Regions from separate parts of the Staphylococcus ursi genome, predicted to be linked through region 2. Evidence: predicted binding sites of a transcription regulator. Region 2 holds the regulator's gene; the other holds the start of a gene.
The links. The regulator LexA, encoded in region 2, represses DNA repair genes until DNA is damaged. The targets are predictions, from matches to a motif close to CGAACATATGTTCG.
Positions count from the first base shown of each region.

Region 1 (10,166 bases), 590 kb from region 2:
GAATTAGAAGGTAAGCACGTTTCAGCTGAAGATGGCAAAGAGAAAGTTAAACCACAACCTATTGTCAAAGAACATGAGGTCGGACGTAATGAACCATGTCCATGTGGAAGTGGCAAAAAATATAAAAATTGTCACGGCAAATAGCGGTGGCAATAGCTGAATATTTAAAAGGAGCGATACACGATGGAATTGTCCGAACTTAAACGCAATATGGATAGTTATAGCGCAAAATTAGAACAACTTAGGGGGTCTCTTTGACTTAGAAAATAAAGAGACGAACATCCAAGAATATGAAGAGATGATGGCGGACCCACAGTTTTGGGATAATCAAGAACGCGCGCAAACGATTATCGACCAGAATAATGCCATAAAATCTGTTGTGAACAATTACTATGAAGTTGCTGAAACGCTTGAAGAAATGGTTGCAACGTATGAATTGTTACAAGAAGAATATGATGACGAAATGAAAGATGATTTAGAACAAGAAGTCATTGGATTCCAAACGAAAGTAGATCAATTCGAATTACAACTCTTGCTGGATGGCGAACATGATGCAAACAATGCTATTCTCGAGCTACATCCTGGTGCAGGTGGTACAGAGTCTCAAGACTGGACAAATATGTTGTTGCGTATGTATCAACGTTATTGTGAACAGCAAGGTTTTAAGGTGGAAATTGTCGATTATCAAGCAGGCGATGAAGCGGGTGTTAAAAGTGTGACCATGCTCGTCAAAGGTCACAATGCTTACGGTTACTTAAAAGCTGAAAAAGGTGTCCATCGTCTCGTTCGTATTTCGCCGTTTGATTCTTCAGGGCGTCGCCATACGTCATTTGCGTCATGTGATGTAATTCCTGAATTTAACAACGAAAAAATCGAAGTTGAAATCAACCCAGACGATATTACTGTGGATACTTTCCGTGCGTCAGGTGCGGGTGGTCAGCATATTAACAAAACTGAATCAGCCATCCGTATTACGCACCATCCGACAGGTATTGTGGTGAATAATCAAAATGAACGTTCACAAATTAAAAACAGAGAAGCAGCGATGAAAATGTTGAAAGCGAAACTTTATCAACTTGAGTTAGAACAAAAAGAACAAGAGTTAGCTGCCATTCGTGGTGAACAAAAAGAGATTGGTTGGGGGAGTCAAATTCGTTCTTACGTTTTCCACCCTTATTCTATGGTGAAAGATCACCGTACAAACGAGGAGACGGGCAACGTCAACGCAGTCATGGACGGTGAGATTGGTCCGTTTATCGAAGCGTATTTAAGACATCAAATGCAATAAGATGAAAAGCAGGGGCTAGGGCATTCAATTGTTCGAGCCCCTGAAATGTATCATTCACCAATATCATTTTTTATAAAGGCAAGAAACAAGTGATATTTCACGAATAAATGTGTTAATATAATCAACAAATGGACATCAAACGTAAACATGACAGGAGGAGGTTGATTATGGGAATTCATCAATATATTAAAAGGTTATCAGACTTAGAAAAGCTCATTCGATTACCCGGGAAATTTAAATACTTCGAGCATAATGTAGCCGCGCACTCATTCAAAGTTACAAAAATTGCCCAGTATTTAGGTACGGTTGAAGAGTATCACGGTAAGACAGTGGATTGGAAAAGTTTATATGAAAAAGCGCTCAACCATGACTTTGCTGAAGTATTTACGGGAGATATTAAAACGCCTGTGAAGTATGCAAGCGGAGAATTGAAAAAACTGTTCTCACAAGTGGAAGAGGAAATGGTTGATACATTCATTAAAGAAGAAATTCCAGAACAGTACCAAGATATTTATCGCCGTCGCCTACAAGAAGGTAAAGATGACTCGTTAGAAGGACAAATTCTATCGGTCGCAGATAAAATTGATTTATTATATGAAACATTTGGTGAAATACAAAAACGTAATCCTGAACCTCTATTTTTTGAAATATATGAGATGAGTCTTGAAACGATTATGCAATTTGATCATTTGGCTTCCGTACAGGATTTTATTGAAAATATTATTCCAGAAATGTTAACTGAAAGATTTATACCACGCACTGAATTAAAAGAAATGACGATGCAAATCCTAAATAAAAGAAAGATGTGATAGGGTTGATTTGGTATCTATTGGCCGCTTTTTTTCCTTGTGTCCTTGTGGTTATTTTCAGCGCGATAACGAGAAGTAAATGGATGGGGACGCTCATTACATTAGTCGTGATCGGTGCTTCAGTTTATAAAGGATTTTTCCATAATGAATGGATTATTTTCCTTGACGTTGTATCATTGTTAGCAGGGTATATTATTGTAGAAGAACTAAAAATTCATCATATCGAGCATGATAGAGAGGGCGGTATGTGATCGTTGTCCATACGCCTTCGCAATTATAGCGGCATCAGGAGTGAATCTGACACAGTTTGAATGTTATCAGAAGCACTCCTCTTTGTGTTGGATTGCGAACAAATGTTTGTATTTCATCGTTGTGTTCTGTTAAAATATGAGTACTAAGTAGATAGGAGGCGGACAGTGAATGGAGCATCATGACTTTAAAATTGCTTCAAATTTCGAACCACAAGGGGACCAACCCCAAGCCATCAAAGCACTGGTAAAAGGGATAGAAGAAGGCAAGCGTCATCAAACATTACTCGGTGCAACAGGTACAGGTAAAACATTTACGATGAGTAATGTCATTAAAGAAGTGGGCAAACCGACGCTCATTATTGCGCATAACAAAACGTTAGCAGGGCAATTGTACAGTGAGTTCAAAACCTTCTTTCCTGAAAATAGAGTGGAATATTTTGTAAGTTACTACGATTATTACCAACCAGAAGCGTATGTTCCGTCTACCGATACGTTTATTGAAAAAGATGCGTCGATTAACGATGAAATAGACCAACTCCGACATTCAGCAACGAGTGCGCTGTTTGAACGAGATGATGTCATTATTATCGCCAGTGTGAGTTGTATTTACGGTTTAGGTAATCCAGACGAATACCGTGACTTAGTTGTGAGCATTCGTGTAGGGATGGAAATGGATAGAAGTGAGTTATTGCGAAAGCTCGTTGACGTACAATATACACGAAACGACATTGACTTTAGACGCGGGACATTTAGAGTACGCGGCGATGTCGTTGAGATTTTCCCGGCTTCACGTGAAGAGTTATGTATTCGTGTTGAATTTTTTGGTGATGAAGTAGATCGCATTAGTGAGATTAACTATTTAACGGGTGAAGTATTAAAAGAACGCGAACACTTTGCGCTTTTCCCAGCTTCTCACTTCGTAACCCGTGAAGAAAAAATGAAGATTGCGATTGAGCGTATTGAAAAAGAATTAGAAGAACAACTTGAATATTTAAGAAATGAAAATAAATTACTCGAGGCGCAACGTTTAGAACAACGAACGAATTATGATTTAGAGATGATGCGCGAAATGGGCTTTACGTCAGGGATTGAAAACTATTCAGTTCATCTTACGTTGCGACCACTCGGCTCTACACCGTACACTTTGTTAGATTATTTTGGTGATGATTGGCTCATTATGATTGATGAGTCGCATGTTACGTTGCCTCAAATTCGTGGAATGTACAACGGAGACCAAGCACGTAAAAAAGTGTTAGTCGAGCATGGTTTCCGTCTCCCGAGTGCATTAGACAATAGACCATTGAAGTTTGAAGAGTTCGAACAAAAAGCGAAACAACTTGTTTATGTATCGGCGACACCAGGCCCATATGAAATCGAACGTACAGATGAAATGATTGAACAAATTATTCGACCAACTGGCTTGTTAGATCCAAAAATCGAAGTCCGCCCTACTAAAAATCAGATCGACGACTTGCTCAGTGAAATTCAAGAACGAACAGCACAAGGCGAACGTGTACTGATTACAACGTTAACGAAAAAAATGAGTGAAGATTTAACAACTTATTTAAAAGAAGCTGGTGTAAAGGTCAATTACTTGCACTCTGAAATTAAAACGTTAGAACGGATTGAAATTATTCGAGACTTACGTATGGGAACATTTGATGTGCTCATCGGTATTAACTTGCTTAGAGAAGGACTTGATATTCCAGAAGTGTCATTAGTGGTGATTTTGGATGCAGATAAAGAAGGTTTCTTACGTTCTGAGCGTTCGTTAATCCAAACGATGGGTCGTGCAGCGCGTAATGATAAAGGGCGTGTCATCATGTATGCGGATCGAATAACAGATTCAATGAAAGTTGCGATTGATGAAACTGAACGACGTCGTGAAATTCAAATCGCGTACAATGAAAAACATGGTATTGTACCGAAAACAATTAATAAAGAAATTCATGATGTCATTAGTGCAACGGTCGAAACGGATGAAACTAATGAAGATCAACGTAAAGAAGTACCGAAGAAAATGACGAAAAAAGAACGTGAAAAAACGATTGAAAATGTAGAAAAAGAAATGAAAGAAGCCGCAAAAGCATTAGATTTCGAAAGAGCAACCGAATTAAGAGATTTATTATTTGAACTAAAATCAAAAGGGTGAAATGCATGAAAGAACCATCAATCGTAGTGAAAGGGGCACGTGCCCACAATTTAAAAAATGTTGATATCGAATTGCCAAAAAATCAGTTGATTGTGATGACGGGACTGTCGGGCTCAGGGAAGTCCTCGCTCGCATTTGACACGATTTATGCTGAAGGGCAACGTCGATATGTGGAGTCTTTAAGCGCATATGCTCGTCAGTTTTTAGGGCAAATGGATAAACCAGACGTAGATACTATTGAAGGTTTGTCTCCAGCGATATCTATTGATCAAAAGACAACAAGTAAAAACCCGCGTTCAACGGTGGCGACTGTAACGGAAATTTACGATTACATTCGTCTCCTTTATGCGCGTATCGGAAAGCCTTTTTGTCCAAATCATGGTATCGAAATCGAATCGCAAACTGTACAACAAATGGTTGACCGTATTATGGAATTAGAAGAACGTACGAAAATTCAACTGCTAGCACCTGTTGTGAACCATCGTAAAGGGACGCATGAAAAATTATTAACGGACATCAGTAAAAAAGGTTATGTACGTGTGCGTGTTGACGGTGAAATTATGGACGTGACACAAGCACCGGAACTGGATAAAAATAAAAATCATACCATTGAAATTGTCGTGGACCGTTTAGTCGTGAAACCGGGTATTGAAACACGTTTAGCAGATTCTATCGAGACTGTACTTGAATTAGCAGACGGTCGACTCGTCGTGGATATTATTGATGGGGATAAACTGGAGTTTTCAGAAAAGCATGCATGTCCCATTTGTGGCTTTTCAATTGGTGAGTTAGAACCGAGAATGTTCAGTTTTAACAGTCCATTCGGTGCGTGTCCAACATGTGATGGCTTAGGACAAAAGTTAACGGTAGACTTAGATTTAGTCGTACCTGATAAAGATAAGACGCTCAATGAAGGCGCGATTTTACCCTGGGAGCCGACAAGTTCGGACTTTTATCCATCGATGTTAAAGCGTGTTTGTGAAGTGTACAAAATCAATATGGATAAACCATATAAAAAATTGACTGAACGCCAAAGAAATATCATTTTATACGGTTCTGGTGACAAAGAAATTGAGTTTACATTCAAGTCGAAATTCGGTCAAGAGCGTAAACGTACGATGCCGTTCGAAGGGGTTGTCCCGAATATTGAGCGTCGTTACCATGAGTCCCCTTCTGAATATGTACGTGAAATGATGCAAAAATATATGGGGGAACAAGTGTGTGAAACGTGTCACGGCCAACGTTTGAGTCGTGAAGCATTGTCGGTTTATGTGGCAGGTAAAAATGTCGGCGAAGTAGTAGAACAATCCATTAAAGAAGCATTGACATATTACGAAAATATCGAGCTATCTGACCAAGATGCACAAATTGCACATTTAATTTTAAAAGAAATTACGTCACGTTTAACCTTTTTAAATAATGTAGGACTCGATTATTTAACGCTCAATCGTTCGTCTGGCACATTGTCAGGTGGTGAGGCGCAACGTATTCGACTCGCGACACAAATTGGGTCACGTTTGTCAGGTGTGTTGTATGTACTTGATGAGCCTTCTATTGGTTTACATCAACGAGATAATGATCGTTTGATTCATACATTACAAGAAATGCGTGATTTAGGTAATACATTAATTGTTGTAGAACACGACGAAGACACGATGATTGCGGCGGATTATCTTGTTGATATTGGCCCTGGTGCAGGTGAGCACGGCGGTGAAGTGATTGCAAGTGGTACGCCGAAACAAGTGATGCGTAATAAAAAGTCACTCACAGGGCAATATTTGAGTGGTAAAAAATTTATTCCAGTTCCTGAACATCGTCGCCCTTTGACAGAACGTAAAATTTCTGTCAAAGGTGCACGTAGCAATAACCTTAAAAATGTCGATGTTGATTTTCCGCTTTCTGTCATGAATGTGGTGACGGGGGTATCAGGTTCAGGGAAAAGTTCGCTAGTGAATGAAGTGTTATACAAATCATTGGCTAAAGCGATTAATAAATCAAAAGTAAAACCTGGTGAACATGACGAAATTACAGGAATGGATCAAATCGATAAAATTATTGATATCGATCAGTCACCTATTGGAAGGACACCGCGTTCTAACCCAGCCACATATACAGGCGTATTTGATGATATTCGAGATGTCTTTGCCTCAACGAATGAAGCAAAAGTACGTGGATATCAAAAAGGGCGTTTTAGTTTTAACGTTAAAGGTGGCCGTTGTGAAGCATGTAAAGGTGATGGTATTATAAAAATAGAGATGCATTTTCTACCTGATGTATATGTGCCTTGTGAAGTATGTCATGGTAAACGTTACAATCGTGAGACGTTGGAAGTAACTTATAAAGGGAAAAATATTGCTGACGTGTTAGAAATGACTGTAGAAGACGCAACTCAATTTTTTGAAAATATTCCTAAGATTAAGCGCAAATTACAAACTTTAGTCGATGTTGGATTAGGCTATATTACGCTTGGACAACCTGCAACGACACTTTCAGGTGGTGAAGCGCAACGTGTCAAACTCGCCTCAGAATTACACAAACGTGCAACAGGGCGCTCAATTTATATCCTAGACGAACCGACAACAGGCTTACATGTCGATGATATTAGTCGATTATTAAAAGTGCTCAATCGACTCGTTGAAAATGGTGACACAGTGGTGATTATCGAACACAATTTAGACGTCATCAAAACAGCAGATAACTTAATTGATTTAGGTCCTGAAGGTGGTGACGGCGGTGGTACCATTCTTGCGACAGGGACACCTGAAGAAATAGCCGCTATCCCAGAATCTTATACAGGTCGTTATCTTAAAACTGTATTAGCGCGCGATAAGGAACGAATGGAGGGCTAAGCCATGGAAGAAGCTAAAGTCAAAGTACTGGAATTACTGAAAGATGGCAAGATTTCTGTAGAAGAAGCAACGACATTATTGGACGCGATGACAACGGAAAAAGAAGTAGATCATGCAACCACAAAAGATAAAAGTAATCGTTCTGAAAAAACGACGCGTGATTTTGAAGAGACGGTAGAAGGTTTTGTGAATAGCACATTGGATAGTGTAGCGAGTTTGTTAAAGCATGGCCAAAAGTTTATTAGTGTGAATCGTGATAAAGTGAAAGAGATGAGTGAGAGTGAACGTCAAGCGGCTTTGAAGAAAGTGGAAGAGACGTTGAATGAAGTGAGAGAAAAAATGAAGAAAGATTAATGTGTAGAGGAAGTGTGCTGTGAATGGTACACTTCCTTTTTTTAGGACATATGATTAACATAGTCTGGGTTATCGTCATACATAGATTGCCTAACCGTTCTGCGCGTTCCTAGGGGTTGAACCTTCAACTCAATTCAGCTTGATTACAATGTATATTTGAAGGAAGCTGAATTGGATTTTGGGCGCAGTACAGAAATCTCATGTGAAACAAAGATTTCGTAGTACTGCGTTAAACAGTAGTCACTATTTAAACATCAGAAATCGCATTTAAGCTCGTACATTGTCCCTCAGGAGTCTCGGGCGGTTCTTGCAAATAAAAATGAGTACTACTCTTTATCATATTATTCATACAGAAAAAGTGTGTGCGCCATTCATTTTTATATTGTTGAATAAATGGATGTAAAAGTTATGGGGGAACTGAATGGGTTCTGTTTTCCTAATGCTTCGTTTCTATCTCTGTATGCATATGGGATTGAGTCGAATCATAGGTAGTGTTGTGTTAACGACACTTACTAAAATGTTTTTGTGAGTGGTTATCCAAAGACAATTCTAAATGGTATTTTATTTTTTGTATCATACTAAAGTTGAGTATCTCTTGTAACTTTTTAGTGGTATACTTTTAGGTCTAAAATGGTTTGAAAATGATTTGATGTGTATTGTAATAATGCGTGATATGTAAGATGGGAGCAATCAAGTGGTGTACTTGATTTATACACCACGATAAAAGTACGATGATGTGGATTTTAGGAAAATGTCGGACATGTTGAATTGTGTTTCAAATATGGAGATTCATGTATAATGAAACAAGTAATGCGTAGTCAAAAGCGATTAAAAATAAAGATTGATTTAAAGTAAACAGTAAAACTGAGGTGATTAGATGCTAACGACTCAAGATTTAGTTAAGCGATTTAATATGAATGTGGTCGCTGGTGAAGCGGGGTTAAATCGTCCAATACATAATACAGATATTTCAAGGCCTGGTTTGGAGATGGCAGGATATTTTTCTCATTATGCTTCCAATCGTATTCAACTTTTAGGTACAACAGAACTGTCTTTCTACAATTTATTACCAGATGCTGAACGTCAAGGGCGCATGCGTAAACTTTGTCGTCCTGAAACACCAGCCATTATTATTACACGCGGGCATGATGCGCCGGATGAGTTGTTAGAGGCGGCACAGGAGTTAGATACGCCGTTGATTTATGTAGAAGAAGCAACGACACGTGTCATGGGCCGTTTGACGACGTATCTCGAACATGAACTTGCCAATTCGACTTCGTTACATGGTGTGCTCGTCGATGTGTATGGTGTCGGTGTATTAATTACAGGTGATTCCGGTATAGGTAAAAGTGAAACAGCTCTGGAACTTGTGAAACGTGGTCATCGTCTTGTTGCGGATGATAACGTAGAAATTAAAGAGATTACGAAAGATCAACTCATTGGTAAGGCGCCTAAAATCATTGAACATTTGTTAGAAATAAGAGGTTTGGGTATTATTAATGTGATGACATTGTTTGGTGCGGGTTCGATTTTAACGCAAAAACGCATTCGCTTAAACATTAATCTGGAAACTTGGCATCAAGATAAATTGTATGATCGTGTCGGTTTAAATCATGAAACACTTAAGATTTTAGATACCGAAATTACGAAAAAAACGATTCCCGTTCGTCCAGGGCGAAACGTAGCTGTCATCATTGAAGTGGCGGCCATGAACTACCGCTTGAATATTATGGGAATTAATACAGCAGAAGAGTTTAACGAACGTTTAAATGCTGAAATCTTAAAAAATAGTCAACAAAATAAAGGAGACATAGAATGATGATAGGATACATTGATCCAGTCGCTTTTTCTTTGGGCGGCTTAGAAGTGAAATGGTACGGTATTATCATAGCGAGTGCGATATTGATTGGGTATTGGATCGCACAAAAAAGCGCACAGTCAGTCGGTTTCCGCGAAGATGATCTTGTCAATATTTTATTAGTTTGTGTATTTGTTGCGATTATTAGTGCGCGTTTGTATTTCGTGCTTTTCCAACTGGATTATTATATTCAAAATCCGACAGAAATTCCGATGATATGGCATGGCGGTATTGCAATACATGGGGGTCTCATTGGTGCGTTTGCGATGGGGATCTACTACTGTTATCGCAAAAACTGGCAACCGTTTCAATTAGGTGATGTTGTGGCGCCAAGTATTATTTTAGCGCAAGGCATTGGCCGTTGGGGTAATTTTATGAACCACGAAGCGCACGGCGGTCCAGTGAGTCGTTCGTTTTTAGAATCGCTACACTTACCGCAATTTATTATTGAAAATATGCAAATCAACGGTATTTATTACCAACCGACATTTTTATATGAATCGATTTGGGATGTTACCGGCTTTATAATTTTAATCACTATCCGTCGTCATTTAAAAATCGGAGAAACATTTTTCATCTATATCATTTGGTATTCGATTGGTCGT
Region 1 is NZ_CP048279.1:2,321,779-2,331,944, reverse strand. It holds gene secA (preprotein translocase subunit SecA) at 1-144, shown strand, start outside; one part of gene prfB (peptide chain release factor 2) at 184-255, shown strand; one part of gene prfB (peptide chain release factor 2) at 257-1,288, shown strand; gene GZH82_RS11000 (YfbR-like 5'-deoxynucleotidase) at 1,456-2,097, shown strand; gene GZH82_RS10995 (CsbA family protein) at 2,103-2,348, shown strand; gene uvrB (excinuclease ABC subunit UvrB) at 2,518-4,500, shown strand; gene uvrA (excinuclease ABC subunit UvrA) at 4,506-7,349, shown strand; gene GZH82_RS10980 (SHOCT-like domain-containing protein) at 7,353-7,703, shown strand; gene hprK (HPr(Ser) kinase/phosphatase) at 8,581-9,522, shown strand; gene lgt (prolipoprotein diacylglyceryl transferase) at 9,522-10,166, shown strand, end outside.
Region 1: uvrB (excinuclease ABC subunit UvrB) is a predicted target of LexA. The motif match lies at 2,444-2,457, and genes of this name have one in related genera.

Region 2 (10,166 bases):
ATTACTTCTATATTATGCACCGATTTGAAGAAGAAGCGCGTTTACCATTTGTTAAAAAGATGCAAAGTAAAGGGTTATATGCTTCAATTTCTGTAGGTGTTAAACCAGGTGAATTTGAATTTATTGATGCATTGAAAGCTGAGAATCTTACACCAGAATATATTACAATTGATATTGCGCATGGACATTCAGATCAAGTGATTGAAATGATTCAATATATTAAGGAGCATTTACCTAAAGCGTTTGTAATTGCAGGTAATGTTGGTACACCAGAAGGCGTGAGAGAACTCGAAAATGCTGGCGCTGATGCAACGAAAGTCGGTATTGGTCCTGGGCGTGTCTGTATTACGAAAATTAAAACTGGATTTGGGACAGGCGGATGGCAATTAGCTGCGGTCAATCATTGTAGTAAAGCTGCCCGTAAACCTATTATTGCTGACGGTGGTATCCGTACACATGGTGACATTGCAAAATCAGTGCGTTTTGGTGCATCAATGGTCATGATTGGCTCCCTCTTTGCTGCTCATGAAGAATCACCTGGTGAAACAGTTGAAATAGAAGGTAAAAAATATAAAGAGTATTTTGGTAGTGCATCAGAATATCAAAAAGGCGAACGTAAAAATGTTGAAGGCAAAAAGATGTTTGTAGAACATAAAGGCTCACTTCAAGATACTCTTGTAGAGATGCAGGAAGATTTACAAAGTTCGATTTCATACGCAGGTGGTAAAGATGTAGATGCCTTAAGAAAAGTAGATTATGTCATCGTACGCAATTCTATCTTTAACGGAGATCGTGACTAAAAGGAGCTGTTCGTTATCAAAAAATTTCTCTCAATCACCGTTGTTGGTATCATTCTTTTATTACTCATACCACTTCAGCCGAATGAAACATTTTCTAAAATTGCTACATCGATTACACAACAAATCGATCAACTTGTAGAAGGTAAAACGAACGAACCAACACTTAAAAAGCCCAAATCACAAAATTTTGCAATTAGAAATATTCAGATGAACATGAGTCGTGATGAAGTCGAACAAAAACTGGGTCAACCTGAGTCAGAAATTGGTAATGAATACGGGACAAAATGGGAAGTTTATCATCAAGATTTTAGCAACTTTGTCATGGTTAGCTATATTGACAATAAGGTGCATGGTTTATATACCAATCAAAATATGGTTACATCAAAAAGTGGTGTGAAATACGGAACACCTAAAAAAGCGGTACGTAAAGAACTTGGTCAACCAATTGGAGGTATTCAAAAAGGCCGCACTATTTATGAAAATGACAATGATGAATACGATATTTTTGATAAAGACGGGATTTATACCACTGCATTTTATGATCAACATGAAAACAATCAATTAACAGGGTTGATGCAAATCAGTCATCAAATGGAAAACAGATTGAACAGTCAATATGCGGCACCTTCTCAATATTTACAAGAAAGTTTTGAGAAGGAAGATTATTATTTATTAAATGCTGAGAGAGTTCAAAAAGGATTGCAACCCCTTAACTATTCGGACAAATTAGCTGACACTGCACGCAAACATAGTACTGACATGGCTGAAAATCAATATTTTGACCATACTAATCTTAAAGGTGAATCACCATTTGATCGTATGGAAAAAGACGGCCATCAATATCAGACAGCAGCAGAAAACTTGGCATATGGTCAAACAAGTGCGATTTTTGCACACCATGGCTTAATGAATTCAAGTGGTCATCGTAAAAATATTTTGAATGAAAACGTCAAAACAATCGGTATTGGTGTAGATTTTAATGAGAAACGCCAACCGTATTGGACAGAAAATTATATTGGTTAATGTTTTGAATGGTAATTTTGGGGAATATCACTCATGGAAGTGATTCAAATGACATCAAAGCAGAATAATTCAAAGCAACAAAATACAGTGAATAAAAAGAAAACACCAGATGATATTTTAATACAAGTGAAAAAAATTCTGAATAAAAATTAGAAAGAGCGGACCTTACATTTAATTTGTAAGGTCCATTTTTTTGAAGGAGTGGTGGACGCAAGATTACATTTCTCTAAACAAGCCAATGACTTTACCTAATACTGTAACTTGTTCTAGATAAATAGGTTCTAAACTACTATTTTCTGGTTGTAAACGGTAACGATTTTTTTCTTTGTAGAAACGTTTTACAGTAGCTTCATCTTCTTCAGTCATTGCAACAATGATGTCACCGTTTTCAGCAATCGATTGACTTCTTACAATGACTTTATCTCCGTCTAGAATACCAGCTTCAATCATACTATCTCCCACAACGTTAAGGATAAAAATCTGACCGTTATGTGTTGATGTAAAATGTTCGGGTAACGGATAATACTCTTCAACATTTTCAATAGCAGAAATAGGTGTCCCTGCTGTAACTTTACCGATGACAGGTACATAGATTGTTTCTTCCATATTCACAGGTTCGCCCATCAATTCATTCACGATTTCTATAGCGCGGGGTTTGGTAGGGTCTCGTCGAATATAGCCCTTTTCTTCTAATCTTGACAAATGCCCATGTACAGTCGAACTTGAAGCTAATCCCACAGCCTCACCAATTTCACGAACACTCGGTGGATACCCTTTTGTTTGCACGACATGTTTAATAAATTCAAATATTTCACTTTGTCTTTTAGTTAATTCTCTCATTTTCCACACTCCTTCTCAGTACTATTTGTTGATATTATAACATACCACGCGAACGTTAACAAACGTTTGTTCGTTTTGGTGTTGACAGAGAACATTCGTTCTGTTAGATTATTAATACAAACAAACGTTCGAGGAGTGACGAAGATGCTTCACATTAAAAGTTCAGAGGTTTACTTGTTCTTGTCAGTGTTTATCATTTCTTTAATCTTATTTTTATCATTCTTTTTACTCGCCACTGATGCAAGCAAAACAGAACAAACGTACGAAATGACAGATCATCAACTTAAAACGACACAAACAGAACAACAACAAAAATACGAACAGCAGCGCAATCATACAAACGAACAGTCCGTTGTAGCCGTGACGCTGAGTCATTAAATAACCAATACAAAGACCATAGAGAGAAAAAGGTTCAGGTCATCTTCTCTATGGTCTTTTCTAGTTTCTTGTTTAAATATATGTGAATGGATTAAACGACACGAGATGGTCTTTTTAGTAGATGAAATGAAATGCTATACGACAAAAAAGTGTTAGAACAGAAAAACGTTCAAACCATGATAACGCTTACTTTTATGCCAAGTTCAAGCATTTGGTTTTATAACATTTTTCTGTTATATTTTTGTAAAGAAAATCACGGAGGGGAGCTCATATGCTTAGTAAAGAAAAGTTAAATCGAATCAATGAACTCGCAAATAAGAAAAAAAGTGAAGGACTTACTGAAACGGAAGCAAAAGAACAATCTCAATTAAGAAGTGAGTATTTAGAAGTGTTTAGAAGCAGTTTTAAAAGCCAAATCGAAAATACAAAAGTGATTGATCCAAATGGCAATGACGTAACGCCTGAAAAATTAAAAGAAGTTCAAAAGCAAAATCAATTACGTAGTTAGTATTTTTGAATATAATGGATAACGCGGTACCATTTATTAGGTTTCGAACACTGTTTCGGTTATAATGTAATTATGATATGGAATGAGAAAGGAAGGATTTTCAAATGACTCAACGAAATGATAGCTTAGCTATAAATACAATACGTGGATTAAGTATTGACGCTATTGAGAAAGCAAATTCAGGTCACCCTGGTTTACCAATGGGGGCAGCACCAATGGCATATACTTTATGGACACGCCATTTAAACTTTAATCCAAATTCACATGAATATTTCAACAGAGACCGCTTTATCTTATCAGCAGGTCATGGATCAGCATTACTTTATAGTTTATTACATGTGTCTGGTTCACTTGAACTTGATGAGTTAAAACAATTTAGACAATGGGATTCTAAAACGCCTGGACATCCAGAATATCACCATACAAAAGGTGTAGAAATTACGACTGGACCACTTGGACAAGGTTTTGCAATGTCAGTAGGTATGGCAATGGCTGAAAAACATTTAGCTGCTAAATTTAACAAAGATATCGATGTTGTCGATCACTACACTTATGTATTGGCATCTGATGGTGACTTAATGGAAGGTATTTCACATGAAGCAGCTTCACTTGCAGGTCACTTAAAATTAGACAAATTGATTACACTTTACGATTCAAACGATATTTCTCTAGACGGGGAAGCTTCAAAAGCATTCTCTGAAGATATTAAAAAACGTTTTGAAGCTTATGGTTGGAACCACATTCTTGTTAAAGATGGTAACGACATCGAAGCTATTGATAAGGCGATTGAAGAAGCTAAAGGTCAAGCAGGTCCAACAATCATTGAAGTGAAAACAATCATTGGTTACGGTTCACCTAACAAATCTAACAGTAACGCGTCACATGGTGCGCCATTAGGTGAAGAAGAACGTAACTTAACATTCGAAAGTTATAACCTTGATCCATCTAAACACTTCCATGTTGAAGATGAAGTTTATGACATTTTCAATTCAACAATGATTCAACGTGCTGATGAAAATGAAAAAGCATGGAAAGAAAAAGTAGAACAATATGCTAAGAAATACCCTGAATTATATAAAGAGTTCAAAGATGCTATAGCAGGTGAATTACCTGAAGGCTATGAAAATGAACTTCCTAAATTTGAACTTGGTCACAAAGGGGCTTCTCGTGCAGACTCTGGTGATGTGATTCAAGCTTTAAGTAAAGCAGTACCAACATTATTTGGTGGTTCAGCTGACTTAGCTTCATCAAACAAATCAAATGTTAAAAACGAAACTGACTTCTCTGCTGAAAATGGCGTCGGTAAAAACGTATGGTTCGGTGTACGTGAATTCGCAATGGCAGCAACTGTTAACGGTATGGCTGCACACGGTGGTTTACACCCATATGGTGCGACATTCTTCGTATTCAGTGACTATTTAAAACCAGCATTACGTTTAGCAGCAATCATGGGCTTACGTTCAACATTCGTGTTCACACATGATTCAATTGCTGTAGGTGAAGATGGCCCTACTCACGAACCAATCGAACAATTAGCTGGTTTAAGAGCGATTCCTAACTTAAACGTAATTCGTCCAGCTGATGGTAACGAAACACGTGTAGCATGGAAAGTAGCTGTTGAATCAAACGGTACACCAACTGCATTAGTATTAACACGTCAAGGTTTACCTGTATTAGATGTAGAAGAATCAACAGTTGAAGAAGGCGTAAGAAAAGGTGCTTACATTGTATTCGAAACTGAAAAATCTCCAGAATATGTTTTATTAGCATCTGGTTCAGAAGTAAGCTTAACAGTAGACGTCGCTAAAGCGCTTGAAGAACAAGGTAAAGGTGTACGTGTCGTTTCAATGCCAAACTGGAACGCATTTGAAAATCAATCAAAAGCATACCAAGATGAAATTTTATTACCACATGTTGAAAAACGTGCAGCTGTTGAAATGGCAGCTTCATTAGGTTGGCATAAATATGTTGGTATGAACGGTGTGGTTGTAGGTATCGACCGTTACGGTGCAAGTGCGCCTGGCGACTTAGTTGTTGAGAAATACGGCTTCACTAAAGAAAATGTTTTAGCAGAAATTGAAAAATTATAATTTCCTCTAAAATATTGTCAAATATAGAGTCGAGCTCGATTAGTCGATTTTGAGCTCGGCTTTTCTTTTTGGATTTGGTATAAATTTGTCTTCCATATCTTGAAAAGCATACATAATTTTAGTAAAATGCAAAAGGATAAAGAAAGTGGGTGAAACTATGGCTACATGGTTAGCAATTTTATTAATTGTTATTGCACTTATCGGTGGATTAGTTGGAGGTTTTTTCTTAGCGCGTAAATATATGATGGATTATTTAAAGAAAAACCCACCAATCAATGAAGAAATGTTACGCATGATGATGATGCAGATGGGACAAAAACCATCTCAAAAGAAAATTAATCAAATGATGACAATGATGAACAAAAACATGGATAAAAAAATGTAATGTTCTTTAACGTTAACGATAGCAAGGATTTGTGCTGGAAATAGAAAAGCGCACATCCTTGCTATTTTTGCTTTTGGAATGAATTTGGGACAAAATATTTTTGAAGTCATCAGTTAAAGTATACTTTTCACTTTGGTAAACTGTTGAAAATATTTATTTCCCATTTCAAAACGACAAGTATAGACCATTACTCATTTTAGTTGTCATATGATATACTTATTGGTATCTTTGGATGATGTTAGGAGGAGCAGCGTTGACATATTTAGTTTTATCCATACTCGTTGCGTTTGTAATGGGTGCAGGTGTCATTGTCATTAGAATGAAGGCGCAAAAATATCCAGTAAATACAAAGAAAATTATTTTGCCTCCTTTCTTTATGGCTACGGGTGCACTGATGTATGTCATCCCTTACTTTAGATTAACTGGTTTTGAAATCATAGAATCAGTCGTTTTAGGGGTTGTTTTTTCAAGTGTACTCATCATGACCTCTCATTTTGAAGTCAAAGGTAGCCAAATTTATTTAAAAAAATCTAAAGCATTCCCATTTGTGTTAGTCACGCTATTACTGATTCGTACAGTACTGAAAGTCTTTTTAGGCAATTCTGTAGACCCTGGGGAGTTAGCAGGGATGTTCTTCTTGCTAGCGTTTAGTATGCTTGTACCTTGGCGACTTGCGATGCTTTATCGATATAAAAAAATCAAAAATCAAATTGTCGCATAATGAGTATGTTATTGACCTTTGCAGTGATGGTGCTGCGAGGTCTTTTTCTATAGTTACGGCAAGTGCAAAATGATGATAAAAAGCGCCGTCAGTCACTTGAAATGAACTGAAGCATGCTATAAAATAGAATCGAACATTTGTTCTGAGGTGATGAAATTGAAATTAATACATACGGCCGATTGGCATTTAGGCAAAGTTTTAAATGGTCATTCGTTTTTGGAAGATCAGCAATACGTCTTACAACAATTGTTTGAGGTCCTTGAACGTGAACAACCGGATGCGCTCATTATTGCAGGAGATATTTATGATACGGCTTATCCAAGTAAATACGTGATTCAACTGATGGAAGAAACGATTGCGAAAATTAATTTAGACATGCAAATTCCTATAGTGATGATTAATGGCAATCACGATGGTAAAGAACGTTTGCGCTACGGTGCCTCCTGGTTTCGACATAATCAACTTTATATTACTACGGAAATTGAACAATTTTTTGAGCCAGTTGTTTTCGGGAACGTGGCCGTGTATACCCTGCCATTTTTTACATTATCTGAAGCACGTGAGTATTTAGAAGTGTCTGTAGAATATTACGAAGAGGCTGTGAAAAAATTAGTCGATCAATTACGTCCACAGTTAAATCCTGCTATGACGAATATTTTAGTGGGGCATTTTACACTTACAGGTGCGCCAAAAAGTGATTCAGAACGTGACATTACGATAGGCACTATTGAAGCGGTATCACCACAATTTTTATTAGATTTTGATGCAGTCATGCTTGGACATATTCATCATCCTTTTGCGAGTCAGTATCAAAATGTCGTGTATAGTGGTTCGCTGTTGCAATACTCATTTTCTGAAGTGCAACAAGCTAAAGGGGTTCGTCTATTTCACATTGAATCCGATCAAGAGATGCGACAAAGTTTTATCCCGTTAAAGCCAGCTCGTGAGTTAGAAGTCGTGGAAGCAAGTTTTGATGATATTATGAATGGCCGTTTTAAGCGTAAAAATGATGACAGTTATTTTCATTTTAATGTTGAACAATTAACGCACGTCAAAGATCCTATGCAAAAGTTGAAACAAATTTATCCGAACACACTGTCTTTAACACAACAAACGCAACCGTCATCTTATCAGTCTAAAGTACTGACAGATGTTAAAAAGTTGTCACCATTAGATATCGTGAGTCAATTTTATTCTGAAATGACGACCGATACACTATCAGAAACGCAAAAAAGTAATGTAGTACAGTTGTTAGAAACGATGAATGAGGAGGAATAATCATGAAACCATTAAAATTGCACCTTCAAAATTTCGGCCCATTTTTAGATGAGACGATTGATTTCTCCCGTATCCCATCCAATCAACTGTTTTTGATTAGTGGTAAGACAGGTTCTGGTAAAACGATGATTTTTGATGGTATTGTGTATGCATTGTATGGGCGTGCGTCCACAGAAAAAAGAGAAGTCAAGCATTTAAGAAGTCATTTTGCAGACGCTACCCAACCTTTAACCGTCACATTTGAATTTGAAATAGCTGGCAGATTGTATAAAGTCGTTCGTGAAGCATCATTTTTAAAACCTGGCAATAAAAATGAAACGAAACCGAAGCTTGAAGTGTACCGACATGATGCAGGGCGTTATGAACTGATAGAAAGTACGATTCAAGCAGGGGAACGCTTTATTTTAGAACTTCTTAAACTAAAGCAAAATCAGTTTAGACAGCTGTTCGTATTGCCTCAAGGTGAGTTTAAAGAATTTTTAGTTTCAAATAGTACAGATAAGCAAACAATTTTAAGAACGCTCTTTAATACGCAATTATACGATATGTTAAAAAATCGACTCACTGATAAAACGAAAAACATGAAAATTGAAATAGATCAAATCTATACCAAAATACAAAGTGCTTGGGACGAATTGTATACACTAGACCATCCTGGTTTGTTACAGGAAAAAGGACGCAAAAGTGAACAGTATGATTTGATGATGGCAGCATTACCTCAATTTGAAACAATTGCAGAACAACAAGTTTCAGAAGTGCAACAAGAAAAATTAAAGGTAGAAAAAGCTTTAAACAGTGTGAATGAAGCAGTAGATCGTCAAATTTTACGCCAACAATTATCTGAACAACAGCAACAATTGAAGATAAAACTTGGGCAATTTGAAGTACGTCAAGCACATATTCAGCAACTTGAACAGCAATTAAAGTTAATGAATGAAAGTAAAATGGTGCTTAAAATGTATCAAAACCTTCAAGAAATAGAAGCGACATTAAAGCAGCAACAAAAAGAGCATGAACAACTTCAAAATGAAAACGAAAAATTAGAAACACAACAGATTGAACAGCAAAAAGCACTTGAAACGCATTTATTACAAGAAGATGAGATGAGCCAAAAAGCACACTATCTTGAGCGTACACGTCATTTTTATCAAGAGTGTGATCAACTGAAAGAAAAATATGCACGTATGACAAGTATTAAGCAAACGATGCAAAAGTTAGCGGAACATAATGAAGAAGCAATGCAAAAACTTGAAGCGATTGATAAGGACGATTTAGAACGTCAGGCTGATTATGAACAAAAATCACAATTACAATCTGAACAGGCAGTGATAGTAGAAAAAATTGCGACATTACGAATCGCACAAAATCATGCAACCATTCAAGCACGTCAACAGCAACAGCTTCAAAACTACACTGAGGAATTAAATCGAATCAATGCGGAGATCGCTCAAAAGCAGGCGAATATTCAAGTCATATCAGAAAATGAACAACAGTTGTTGAACCATGAACAAGCTGTTATGACATTACGTGCGACTATAAGCAAAAATGATCCGTGTCCGGTATGTGGGCAAACGGTGCATCATCTTGAAACAGATGCTGATATAGAGCAAATTAAAAGAATTCAACAAAAAAATCGTACCATTGAGCAAACCCTTGAAACGCTCAAAGAACAAAAGATTAAATGTGATGCAAATATCACGCACACGAAAGCACGGCTTGTTGAAATGGGTGAAGCCGATTTTAATGAAGAACACCTCAAGAAGGCAGAAGCGGAACAACGCGACATAAAACAAAAACTAGAGGCCATCGATAAAGAAAATTCACGCATTGCAGCAATCCAAGAAGAAGTTGGCCGTATTCATCAAGTGATAGATGAAAATAAGCAACAAATACAATTGTTAAAGAAAGAACAAGAATACATTCAAGAGCGTATGGACAGATTTATAGCTGAAACCGAATATGAGGATATTGAGACGTTCAAAACAGCCTTTGCCAAATTGAAATCAGTTGTTGATCAATTTAATCAAGATAAGACAACATTAACTGAACGATGTGATCAACTTGCAACAAAGTTAAAAGAACAACAATATGAGATACAATTGCGCGCACATCAAATTTCTGAACGTACGAAGCAAGTGCAAAC
Region 2 is NZ_CP048279.1:1,729,521-1,739,686, reverse strand. It holds gene guaC (GMP reductase) at 1-800, shown strand, start outside; gene GZH82_RS08110 (CAP domain-containing protein) at 807-1,823, shown strand; gene lexA (transcriptional repressor LexA) at 2,040-2,663, opposite strand; gene sosA (DNA damage-induced cell division inhibitor SosA) at 2,808-3,041, shown strand; gene GZH82_RS08095 (DUF896 domain-containing protein) at 3,313-3,549, shown strand; gene tkt (transketolase) at 3,654-5,639, shown strand; gene GZH82_RS08085 (YneF family protein) at 5,797-6,024, shown strand; gene GZH82_RS08080 (CcdC family protein) at 6,278-6,745, shown strand; gene sbcD (exonuclease subunit SbcD) at 6,896-8,023, shown strand; gene sbcC (exonuclease subunit SbcC) at 8,026-10,166, shown strand, end outside.